Regions from separate parts of the Methylobacterium sp. TK31 genome, predicted to be linked through region 1. Evidence: predicted binding sites of a transcription regulator. Region 1 holds the regulator's gene; the other holds the start of a gene.
What was found. Region 1 encodes PhoB, which activates phosphate uptake and scavenging genes when phosphate is short. Its sites were predicted from a motif close to TGTCATNNANCTGTCAT; they were not measured.
Positions count from the first base shown of each region.

Region 2: ACXJY8_RS05875 (PhoX family protein) is a predicted target of PhoB. The motif match lies at 2,992-3,008, and genes of this name have one in related genera.

Region 1 covers NZ_CM143964.1:4,683,320-4,687,978, forward strand. The annotation lists gene pstB (phosphate ABC transporter ATP-binding protein PstB) at 1-782, shown strand, start outside; gene phoU (phosphate signaling complex protein PhoU) at 884-1,609, shown strand; gene phoB (phosphate regulon transcriptional regulator PhoB) at 1,639-2,343, shown strand; gene ACXJY8_RS21885 (matrixin family metalloprotease) at 2,445-3,503, opposite strand; gene ACXJY8_RS21890 (SDR family NAD(P)-dependent oxidoreductase) at 3,591-4,403, opposite strand; gene ACXJY8_RS21895 (MFS transporter) at 4,526-4,659, opposite strand, start outside.
Region 2 covers NZ_CM143964.1:1,275,786-1,280,444, reverse strand. The annotation lists gene topA (type I DNA topoisomerase) at 147-2,966, shown strand; gene ACXJY8_RS05875 (PhoX family protein) at 3,070-4,659, shown strand, end outside.

The DNA of each region.
Region 1 (4,659 bases):
CCGGACGCCACAAGGCCGACGAGACCTCTCCGGTCCGCATCGCCGTGAAGGACCTGAACTTCTACTATGGCAGCTTCCATGGCCTGAAGTCGGTGAACCTCAACTTCCACGACCGCCAGGTCACGGCGCTGATCGGCCCGTCGGGCTGCGGGAAGTCGACCCTGCTGCGCACCTTCAACCGGATCTACAGCCTGTATCCGGAGCAGCGCGCGGAGGGCGAGATCCTCCTCGACGGCCAGAACGTCCTGGATTCCCGGGTCGACCTCAACGAGCTGCGCTCGCGCATCGGCATGGTGTTCCAGAAGCCGACCCCGTTCCCGATGTCGATCTACGACAACGTCGCCTTCGGCCTGCGCCTCTACGAGAAGCTGCCCAAGGCCGACCTCGACGTGCGCGTCGAGGAATCGCTCCGCAAGGCCGCCCTCTGGGACGAGGTGAAGGACAAGCTCAAGCAGTCCGGCATGGGCCTCTCCGGCGGCCAGCAGCAGCGCCTCTGCATCGCCCGCACCGTGGCCCAGCGTCCCGAGGTGATCCTGTTCGACGAGCCGACCTCGGCCCTCGACCCGATCTCCACCGGCCGCATCGAGGAGCTGATCGAGCAGCTGCGCTCGGAATTCACGATCGTCATCGTCACGCACAACATGCAGCAGGCGGCGCGCATCTCGCAGTTCACCGCGTTCATGTATCTCGGCGAACTGGTGGAGTTCGGGCCGACGACGCGCATCTTCATGAATCCCGAGAAGCGCCAGACGCAGGACTACATCACCGGCCGCTTCGGCTGATCCTCGGCAGGTCGGAACCGACCCGTGCGGGCCGGTTCCGGCCCGCGCCAGACACCATCAGGGCGGGCACCCGACAGGAGGCCCGATCGAGGAGCACACCCATGCCCGACCACATCGTCACCTCCTACGACACCGACCTCGAGGATCTGCGCCGCTCGATCTCCGAGATGGGCGGCATCGCCGAGAAGATGATGGCCGAGGCCGGACAGGCCCTGGTGCGCCGCGACTCGGCCCTGGCCCAGGCGGTGATCGCCGCCGATGCCCGGCTCGACACCCTCCAGCGCGAGATCGAGGAGCGGGCGATCCTGCTCATCGCCCGGCGCCAGCCCCTGGCCATCGACCTGCGCGAGACGGTGACGGCGATCCGCGTCTCGAACGACATCGAGCGCATCGGCGACCTCGCCAAGAACGTCGCCAAGCGCGTGGTGGCGATCGCCGACCAGATCCAGCCGCAGAAGATCGTCATCGGCGTCCAGCACATGAGCGACCTGGTCCAGGAGCAGCTCAAGGACGTGCTCGACGCCTATACCGGCCGCGACATCAAGGCGGCCCTCCACGTCTGGGAGCGCGACGACGCCATCGACGCGCTCTACAACTCGCTCTTCCGCGAACTCCTGACCTACATGATGGAGGATCCGCGCAACATCTCGTTCTGCACGCACCTGCTGTTCGTGGCCAAGAACATCGAGCGCATCGGCGACCACACCACCAACATCGCCGAGACGATCCACTACCTCGTCACCGGCGAGAACCTCCTGGCCGAGCGCGAGCGCCCGAAGAACGACGCGTCCAACTACGCCACCGTGGACCTGCCCGGCACGGTCTGACCCCGCGCCGATCTGATCGAAAGCGCACGATGAGTACGCGTATCCTGATCGTCGAGGACGAGGAGGCCCTGACCCTCCTCCTCCGCTACAACCTCGAGGCCGAGGGCTTCGTCGTCGACTCGGCTGCCCGCGGCGACGAGGCGGACCTGCGCCTGCAGGAGCAGGTCCCCGACCTCGTCCTGCTCGACTGGATGCTGCCGGCCCTGTCGGGGATCGAGCTCTGCCGCCGCATCCGCGCCCGGCGCGAGACCGAGCGGCTGCCGGTGATCATGCTCACCGCGCGGGGCGAGGAGGGCGACCGCATCCGCGGCCTCGGCACGGGGGCGGACGACTACATCGTCAAGCCGTTCTCGGTGCCCGAGCTCCTCGCCCGGGTCCGGGCCCTGCTGCGCCGGGCCAAGCCCGCCCACGTGGCCAACCTGCTGGTGGCCGGCGACATCGAGCTCGACCGGGTCAGCCACCGCATCCGCCGGGAGGGCCGCGAGATCCATCTCGGGCCGACCGAGTTCAAGCTCCTCGAATTCCTGATGCAGAGCCCCGGCCGGGTGTTCTCCCGCGAGCAGCTCCTCGACGGGGTCTGGGGCCACGACGTCTACATCGACGAGCGGACCGTCGACGTCCATGTCGGGCGCCTGCGCAAGGCCCTGAACCGCCCGCGCCAGAGCGATCCGATCCGCACCGTGCGCGGCTCGGGCTACTCCTTCGACGAGATGTTCGAGGCGGAGGCGGAGTAGCCGACCCGGCGCCGAGCCGTGCCCGCCCTCAGGCGAACGGCCAAGCCCGCCGCTAGGCGAACGGCCAAGCCCGCCCTCAGGCGAACAGCCGAGCCCGCCGCCTAGGCGAAAAGCATCGTGTCGGTGGGGAGGTGCACGGTGAAGGCCTTGCCCTCGTCGATCCAGCCCGGGCCGGCGGCGCCGTGGTTGATGCCGGCGGCCTCCTCGGCATTGCCGGCGAAGTGGTGCTGGCCGGTCTGAGTGTTGAAGAAGCGCTCCAGGGTCACGCTCCCCGGCGCACCCGCATCCGCATAGGCCTCGAAGGCGACGCCCTCGTACTTGTAGGTCGGGGCGGTCTTGATGACCTGGTCGCGCTCCGACACGCTCGTGGTGAAGAAGTGGGCGTTCGAGGCGGTGTCGAAGAACCGGAACACGTCGACGGTGCCCGCGCCCTTGGCCGGGGCCGCCCACGGCGTGCCCTCGTAGCTGAACCAGGGCAGCGTCTGCTGGATCTGCGCCTTCTCGGCCGTGCTCGTCGTGTAGAAATGGTCGCCCGTATGGGTGTCGTAGAACCGGTACACCGCCGTGACGGCGCCCTCGGCCGGGGCGCTGGCGACGGGAGGGCTGGTGACGGTGGGGCTCGCGACGGGCGTCACGGACGCCGCCGGGACCACCGGAGCGCCGTAGAGGGCCTGGATGCCCGCGATGTCGCCCGCCCCGAGGGCGGTGATGGAGGGGTTCAGGACCGCGTTCATCACCTCGGGCTTGGCGTTGTAGTGGTCGAGGCCGAGGGCGTGGCCGATCTCGTGCAGGGCCACCACCGCGAGGTCGACGTTCTGGGTGCTGACCACCCGGGCGCCGGCGGCGTGCCAGCCCTCGCCGCTGTCGAAGGTCACGGCCGCCGACTGCATGCGCTGGCCGCTGTAGGAGTAGTTCGCGTAGCCGAGCGTGTTGCCGAGGCCGTCGATGCCCCCGAGGGTGAAGTCGATCTGCGCCGCCGCCGTGGAGGCGACCTGCTGGAAGGTGATGTTGGCGTAGGACGCCCAGGCCGCGAAGGCGCTCTGGAGGATGCCGACGAAGGAGGACGGGATCGTGCCGTCGAAGGCCCAGGTGACGATGCCGCCGCCCGTGCCCGCCGCGCCCGCGCCCCAGCGCGGTCCCTCCAGCGCATAATCCCCCATTCGCCATTCCTCCCGTCCGCGCGGGCCAGGGTCGGCGGGAGGCGTTACGAATGTCTTAACCGGCGGCCCCGCCCCCGGGGCGTATCCTCACACGATGCTGCGCACCACGCCGCCATCCACCCGGAGGGCCGCCCCGCTGGTGGCGCTGGCGGCGGGGCTGCAGATGTAGGCGACCATGCTGGCGACCTCCTCGACGGTGGCGAGGCGGCCGATCAGCGAGGTCGGGCGGTGCTCGGCGACGAAGGCCCGGCCGGCCGCGTCGAGGTCGACCGCGCCGCCCGTACCCCCGTCCTGCCCCTGGGCCATGCTCTTCATGAACTCGGCGACGCCCTCGGACAGGGTCGGGCCGGGCAGCACGCTGTTCACGGTGACGCCGCTGCCCGCCACGGTCTCGGCGAGGCCCCGGGCCACCGCGAGCTGGGCCGTCTTCGTCATCCCGTAATGGACCATCTCCACCGGGATGTTCACGCCGGATTCGCTGGAGATGAAGACCACCCGGCCCCAGCCGCGCTCGACCATGCCGGGGGTGTAGGCCCGGGACAGGCGCACGCCGCTCATCACGTTGGTGTCGAAGAACCGGTGCCAGTCCTCGTCCGGGATCTCGAAGAAGGGCTTCGGCTCGAAGATGCCGGTGTTGTTCACCAGGATGTCGACGTCCGGCAGTCCGGCGACCACCCGGGCCGCCCCGTCCGGGTTGGCGACGTCGCCGGGCGCCCCGATGAAGCCGGCATGGCCGGTCTCGCGCTTCAGGCGCTCCACGGCGTCGCGGACGCGGTCCTGGGTGCGCCCGTTGATGGCCACGTTCGCCCCGAGCTCGCCCAGGGCCTTGGCAATGGCGTAGCCGATTCCGCTGGTGGAGCCGCTGACGAGGGCGCGCTTGCCGGACAGGTCGAGATGCATGGGATCGTCCTTCGTGAGGGCCCGGCCCCCGTGCGGCCTCTGCCCGCCCGCGGGCCGGGCCACGGGTGGCCTTCGTCCGGTTCAACGCGCGGGACGGGCGCTGGTGCGATCGGCGCGGCCGCTCAGCCCCGCGGGCTGCGCCGCAGGACGCTGGCCACCGCGCCGAGGCTCGCGAGGCCGACGGCGCACCACAGGGTGGCGGCCACCGGACCGGCCGGCGCGCCGCCCTGGTGCAGGCCGAAGATCACCGCCACCA
Region 2 (4,659 bases), 1.6 Mb from region 1:
GGGAGGGGGCATTTGACATCCCCCTGGCCTTGACCCACTTCTCCCCCGCGCCGACCCCCTCTCCGGACGGGTGGCGACGCCCCCCGCACAATCTGCGTACGGTCGTCGCTGCGGGTCAGGCCCTGACGAGAGGCTAGTACCAGCACATGAAAGTCGTCGTCGTCGAGTCGCCGGCCAAGGCCAAGACGATCAATAAGTATCTCGGCCGCGACTACGAGGTCCTCGCCTCGTTCGGCCATATCCGCGACCTTCCGGCCAAGGACGGCTCCGTCGATCCGGAGGCGGACTTCCACATGCTGTGGGAGCTCGACGACCGCGGATCGAAGCGCGTCTCCGACATCGTCAAGGCGCTGAAGGGGGCCGACGGCCTGATTCTCGCCACCGATCCGGATCGCGAGGGCGAGGCCATCTCCTGGCACGTGGTCGAGGCGCTCACCGCCCGCCGCGCCCTCAAGGGCATGCCGGTGGAGCGCGTGACCTTCAACGCGATCACCAAGGCGGCGGTGGAGACCGCCATGCGCCAGCCCCGGCAGATCGACCAGGCCCTGGTCGACGCCTACCTGGCGCGCCGGGCGCTGGACTACCTCGTCGGCTTCAACCTCTCGCCGGTGCTGTGGCGCAAGCTGCCGGGCGCCCGCTCGGCCGGGCGCGTGCAGTCGGTGGCTTTGCGCCTCGTCTGCGAGCGCGAGCGCGAGATCGAGGTCTTCAAGCCGCGGGAATACTGGTCGCTGGTGGCGACCCTGGTGACCGAGACCGGCGCCAGCTTCGAGGCCCGCCTCACCGGCGCCGACGGCAAGCGCATCCAGCGCCTCGACGTCGGCAGCGGCGAGGAGGCGGCGGCGTTCAAGCGCGACCTCGAGCTCGGCACCTTCTCGGTCGGCAGCGTCGAGGCCAAGCCCGCCAAGCGCCACCCCGCCCCGCCCTTCACCACCTCGACCCTGCAACAGGAGGCCTCCCGCAAGCTCGGGATGGCGCCGGCCCAGACCATGCGCGCCGCCCAGAAGCTCTACGAGGGCGTCGAGATCGACGGCGAGACGGTGGGCCTGATCACCTACATGCGGACCGACGGCGTCGACATGGCGCCGGAGGCCATCGCCGATGCCCGCCGGGTCATCGGCCAGGAATACGGTGAGCGCTACCTGCCGGGGAGCCCCCGCAAGTACAGCGTCAAGGCCAAGAACGCCCAGGAGGCGCACGAGGCCGTGCGTCCCACCGACATGGGCCGGCTGCCCAAGACGGTGGCCCGCACCGTCGATGCCGAGCAGGCCAAGCTCTACGAGCTGATCTGGACCCGCACGGTGGCGAGCCAGATGGAATCGGCCGAGCTGGAGCGCACCACGGTGGACGTCGTGGCAGGGGTCGGGCCGCGCAAGCTGGAGCTGCGCGCCACCGGCCAGGTGGTGAAGTTCGACGGCTTCCTCACCCTCTACCAGGAGGGCAAGGACGACGAGGAGGACGAGGACGGCCGGCGCCTGCCGCCGATGAAGGCGGGCGACCCGCTCAAGCGCGAGCGCATCGCCTCGACCCAGCACTTCACCGAGCCGCCGCCGCGCTATTCCGAGGCCAGTCTCGTCAAGCGCATGGAGGAGCTCGGCATCGGCCGGCCCTCCACCTACGCCGCCGTGCTGCAGACCCTGCGCGACCGCGAATACGTGCGGATCGACAAGAAGCGCCTCGTGGCCGAGGACAAGGGCCGCCTCGTCACCGGCTTCCTCGAGAGCTTCTTCAAGCGCTACGTCGAGTACGACTTCACGGCCGACCTCGAGACGCAACTCGACCGGGTCTCGAACGCCGAGATCGACTGGCGCGAGGTGCTGCGGGACTTCTGGCGCGACTTCTCCGCCGCGATCGCCGGCACCAAGGAGCTGCGCGTTGCCGAGGTGCTCGACGCCCTCAACGACCTGCTTGGCGCCCACATCTTCCCCGAGAAGGCGGACGGCTCGAACCCGCGCACCTGCCCGACCTGCGGTTCCGGCCAGCTCTCCCTGAAGCTCGGCAAGTTCGGCGCCTTCGTGGGCTGCTCGAACTATCCGGAGTGCAAGTACACCCGCCAGCTCGCCGCCTCGGGCGTCGAGGGCGACGGCGAGGGCTCGTCCGAGAACGGCGGCCAGCCCGGCACGCGGGTGCTCGGCAACGACCCCGTCTCCGGCCTGCCCGTGACGGTGCGCGACGGCCGCTTCGGCCCCTTCGTCCAGCTCGGCGAGGCCTCGACCGAGAAGGAGGCCCCGAAGCCCAAGCGCTCGTCGATCCCGAAGGGCACCAGCCCGTCCTCGGTCGACCTGGAGATGGCCCTGAAGCTGCTCTCCCTGCCGCGCGAGGTGGCCCGCCACCCCGAGACCGGCGAGCCGATCCTGGCCAATCTCGGCCGCTTCGGACCCTACGTGCAGCACGGCAAGATGTACGCGAATCTCGGGCGCGACGACGACGTGCTGGAGATCGGCGCCAACCGGGCCATCGACCTCATCGTGGCCAAGGAGCAGGGCGGGGGTCGGCGCGGGCCGGCGGCCGATCCGGGCCGTCCCCTCGGCGAACACCCGGAGACGGGCAAGCCCATCGTGGTCAAGTCGGGCAAGTACGGTCCCTACGTCACCGACGGCACCACCAACGCGACCCTGCCCAAGACGCTCGCCGCCGAGGCCATCGACCTGCCCCAGGCGCTGGAGCTGATCGCCGCCCGGGAAGCCGCGGGCGGGGGCAAGAAGAAGGCCCCGGCCCGCAAGGCGGCGGGCGCCAAGGCCCCGGCGAAGAAGGCCCCGGCGAAGAAGGCGGCGGCCAAGACAGGGCCGGTGAAGAAGGCTTCCGCGGAGACGGGGGAGGCGGATGCGGTGCCAGCCGAGGCGTCGGCCCCCAAGAAGGCAGCTGCAAAGACAGCGGCTCCGAAGAAGACGGCTCCGAAGAAAGCGGCGGCCAAGAAGGCGGCGACGCCCGACGCCGACACGCCCGCCGCGGCACGCCGGAAGGCCTAGGACCGGTGGCCGGGGTGCCGGCCGCTGTCACACCGGTGCCATGCGGGCCGGCTAGCGGGAGAGGTCGCCACCCGCCGTCCCCTCGCCTACACGGACCCGCCGCATGACCGAACCGACGCGCACCCGCTCGCAGGCCGCGGAGGCCGCCGAGGATCGCGGGTCGAACGACAGCGCGAATCCGACCTTCGGCGACGTGGTGGCGGCCCGCTTCGACCGGCGCGACCTCCTGCGCGGTCTCCTCGGCGTCGGCGCCATCGCGGCGGTGGTGACGCCCCGCGCCCTGGCCGCCGGCGCTGCGCAGGCGGCGGAAGCCCCCGGCACCCGCTTCCCCTTCGCTGAGATCGAGGCCGGATCGGACGCGCACCATCACGTCGCCGCCGGGCACGACGCCGAGATCCTGATCCGCTGGGGCGACCCGGTGCTGCCCGGCGCGCCGGCCTTCGACCCGCGCAACCAGACGGCGGCCGCGCAAGCGCAGCAATTCGGCTACAACAACGATTTCGTGGGCTACTTCCCGATGCCGGGGGCGGCCGACCCGGCGTCGCACGGCCTCCTGGTGGTCAACCACGAATACACAAACGAGGAACTCATGTTCCCCGGCCTCGGCCGCCAGGACGGCAAGGCGGTCGACTTCAAGGGCATGACCCGGGACCTCGTCGACATCGAGATGGCGGCCCATGGCGGCTCGGTCATCGAGATCCGGCGCCGGGACGGCCGCTGGACGGTGGTGCCGGATTCGAAATACGCCCGTCGCATCACCGCCACGACGCCGATGGCGCTGACCGGCCCGGCCGCCGGCAGCGACCGGGTGAAGACCGCCGCCGACCCCGGCGGCCGGTCGGCCCTCGGGATGATCAACAACTGCGCCGGCGGCACGACCCCCTGGGGGACGTGGCTGACCTGCGAGGAGAACATCAACTACTACTTCTCCGGCGCCTTGGCCGAGGGCTCGCCGGAGGCCGCCAACCACAAGCGCTTCAACCTGCCGGCCGGCGCCTATGCCTGGGGCCGCTACCACGAGCGCTTCGACGTCGGACACGAGCCGAACGAGCCCAACCGCTTCGGCTGGGTGGTGGAGATCGACCCGTTCGACCCGACGAGCGTTCCGAAGAAGCGCACGGCCCTGGGGCGCTTCAAGCACGAGGGCGCGGCCGGCATCGTCGCCAAGCAGGGTCAGTACGTGATCTACCAGGGCGACGACGAGCGCTTCGACTACGTCTACAAGTTCGTCACCCTGGGCCGGGCCGACAGCGGCGACCGCGACCTTCTCGATTCCGGCACCCTGCATGTCGCCCGCTTCGACGCCGACGGGCGCGGCACCTGGATGCCGCTCGTCTTCGGCCAGGGGCCGCTGACGCCGGAGAACGGCTTCGCCTCGCAAGGAGACGTGGTGATCGGCGCCCGCCTCGCCGCCGACCGGCTCGGGGCCACCAAGATGGACCGGCCCGAGGACGTCGAGGCCAACCCGAAGACCGGCAAGGTCTACGTGATGCTGACCAACAACGGGAAGCGCAGGGCGGATCAGGTCGATGCCGCCAACCCGCGCGCCGACAACCGATTCGGCCACATCGTCGAGCTCACCCCCGACGACGGCGACCATGCCGCCACCGGATTCGCCTGGGAGATCCTGGTCCGCTGCGGCGATCCGAGCGTCGCGGCGGTGGGCGCCACCTTCTCGTCGGCCACCACGGCG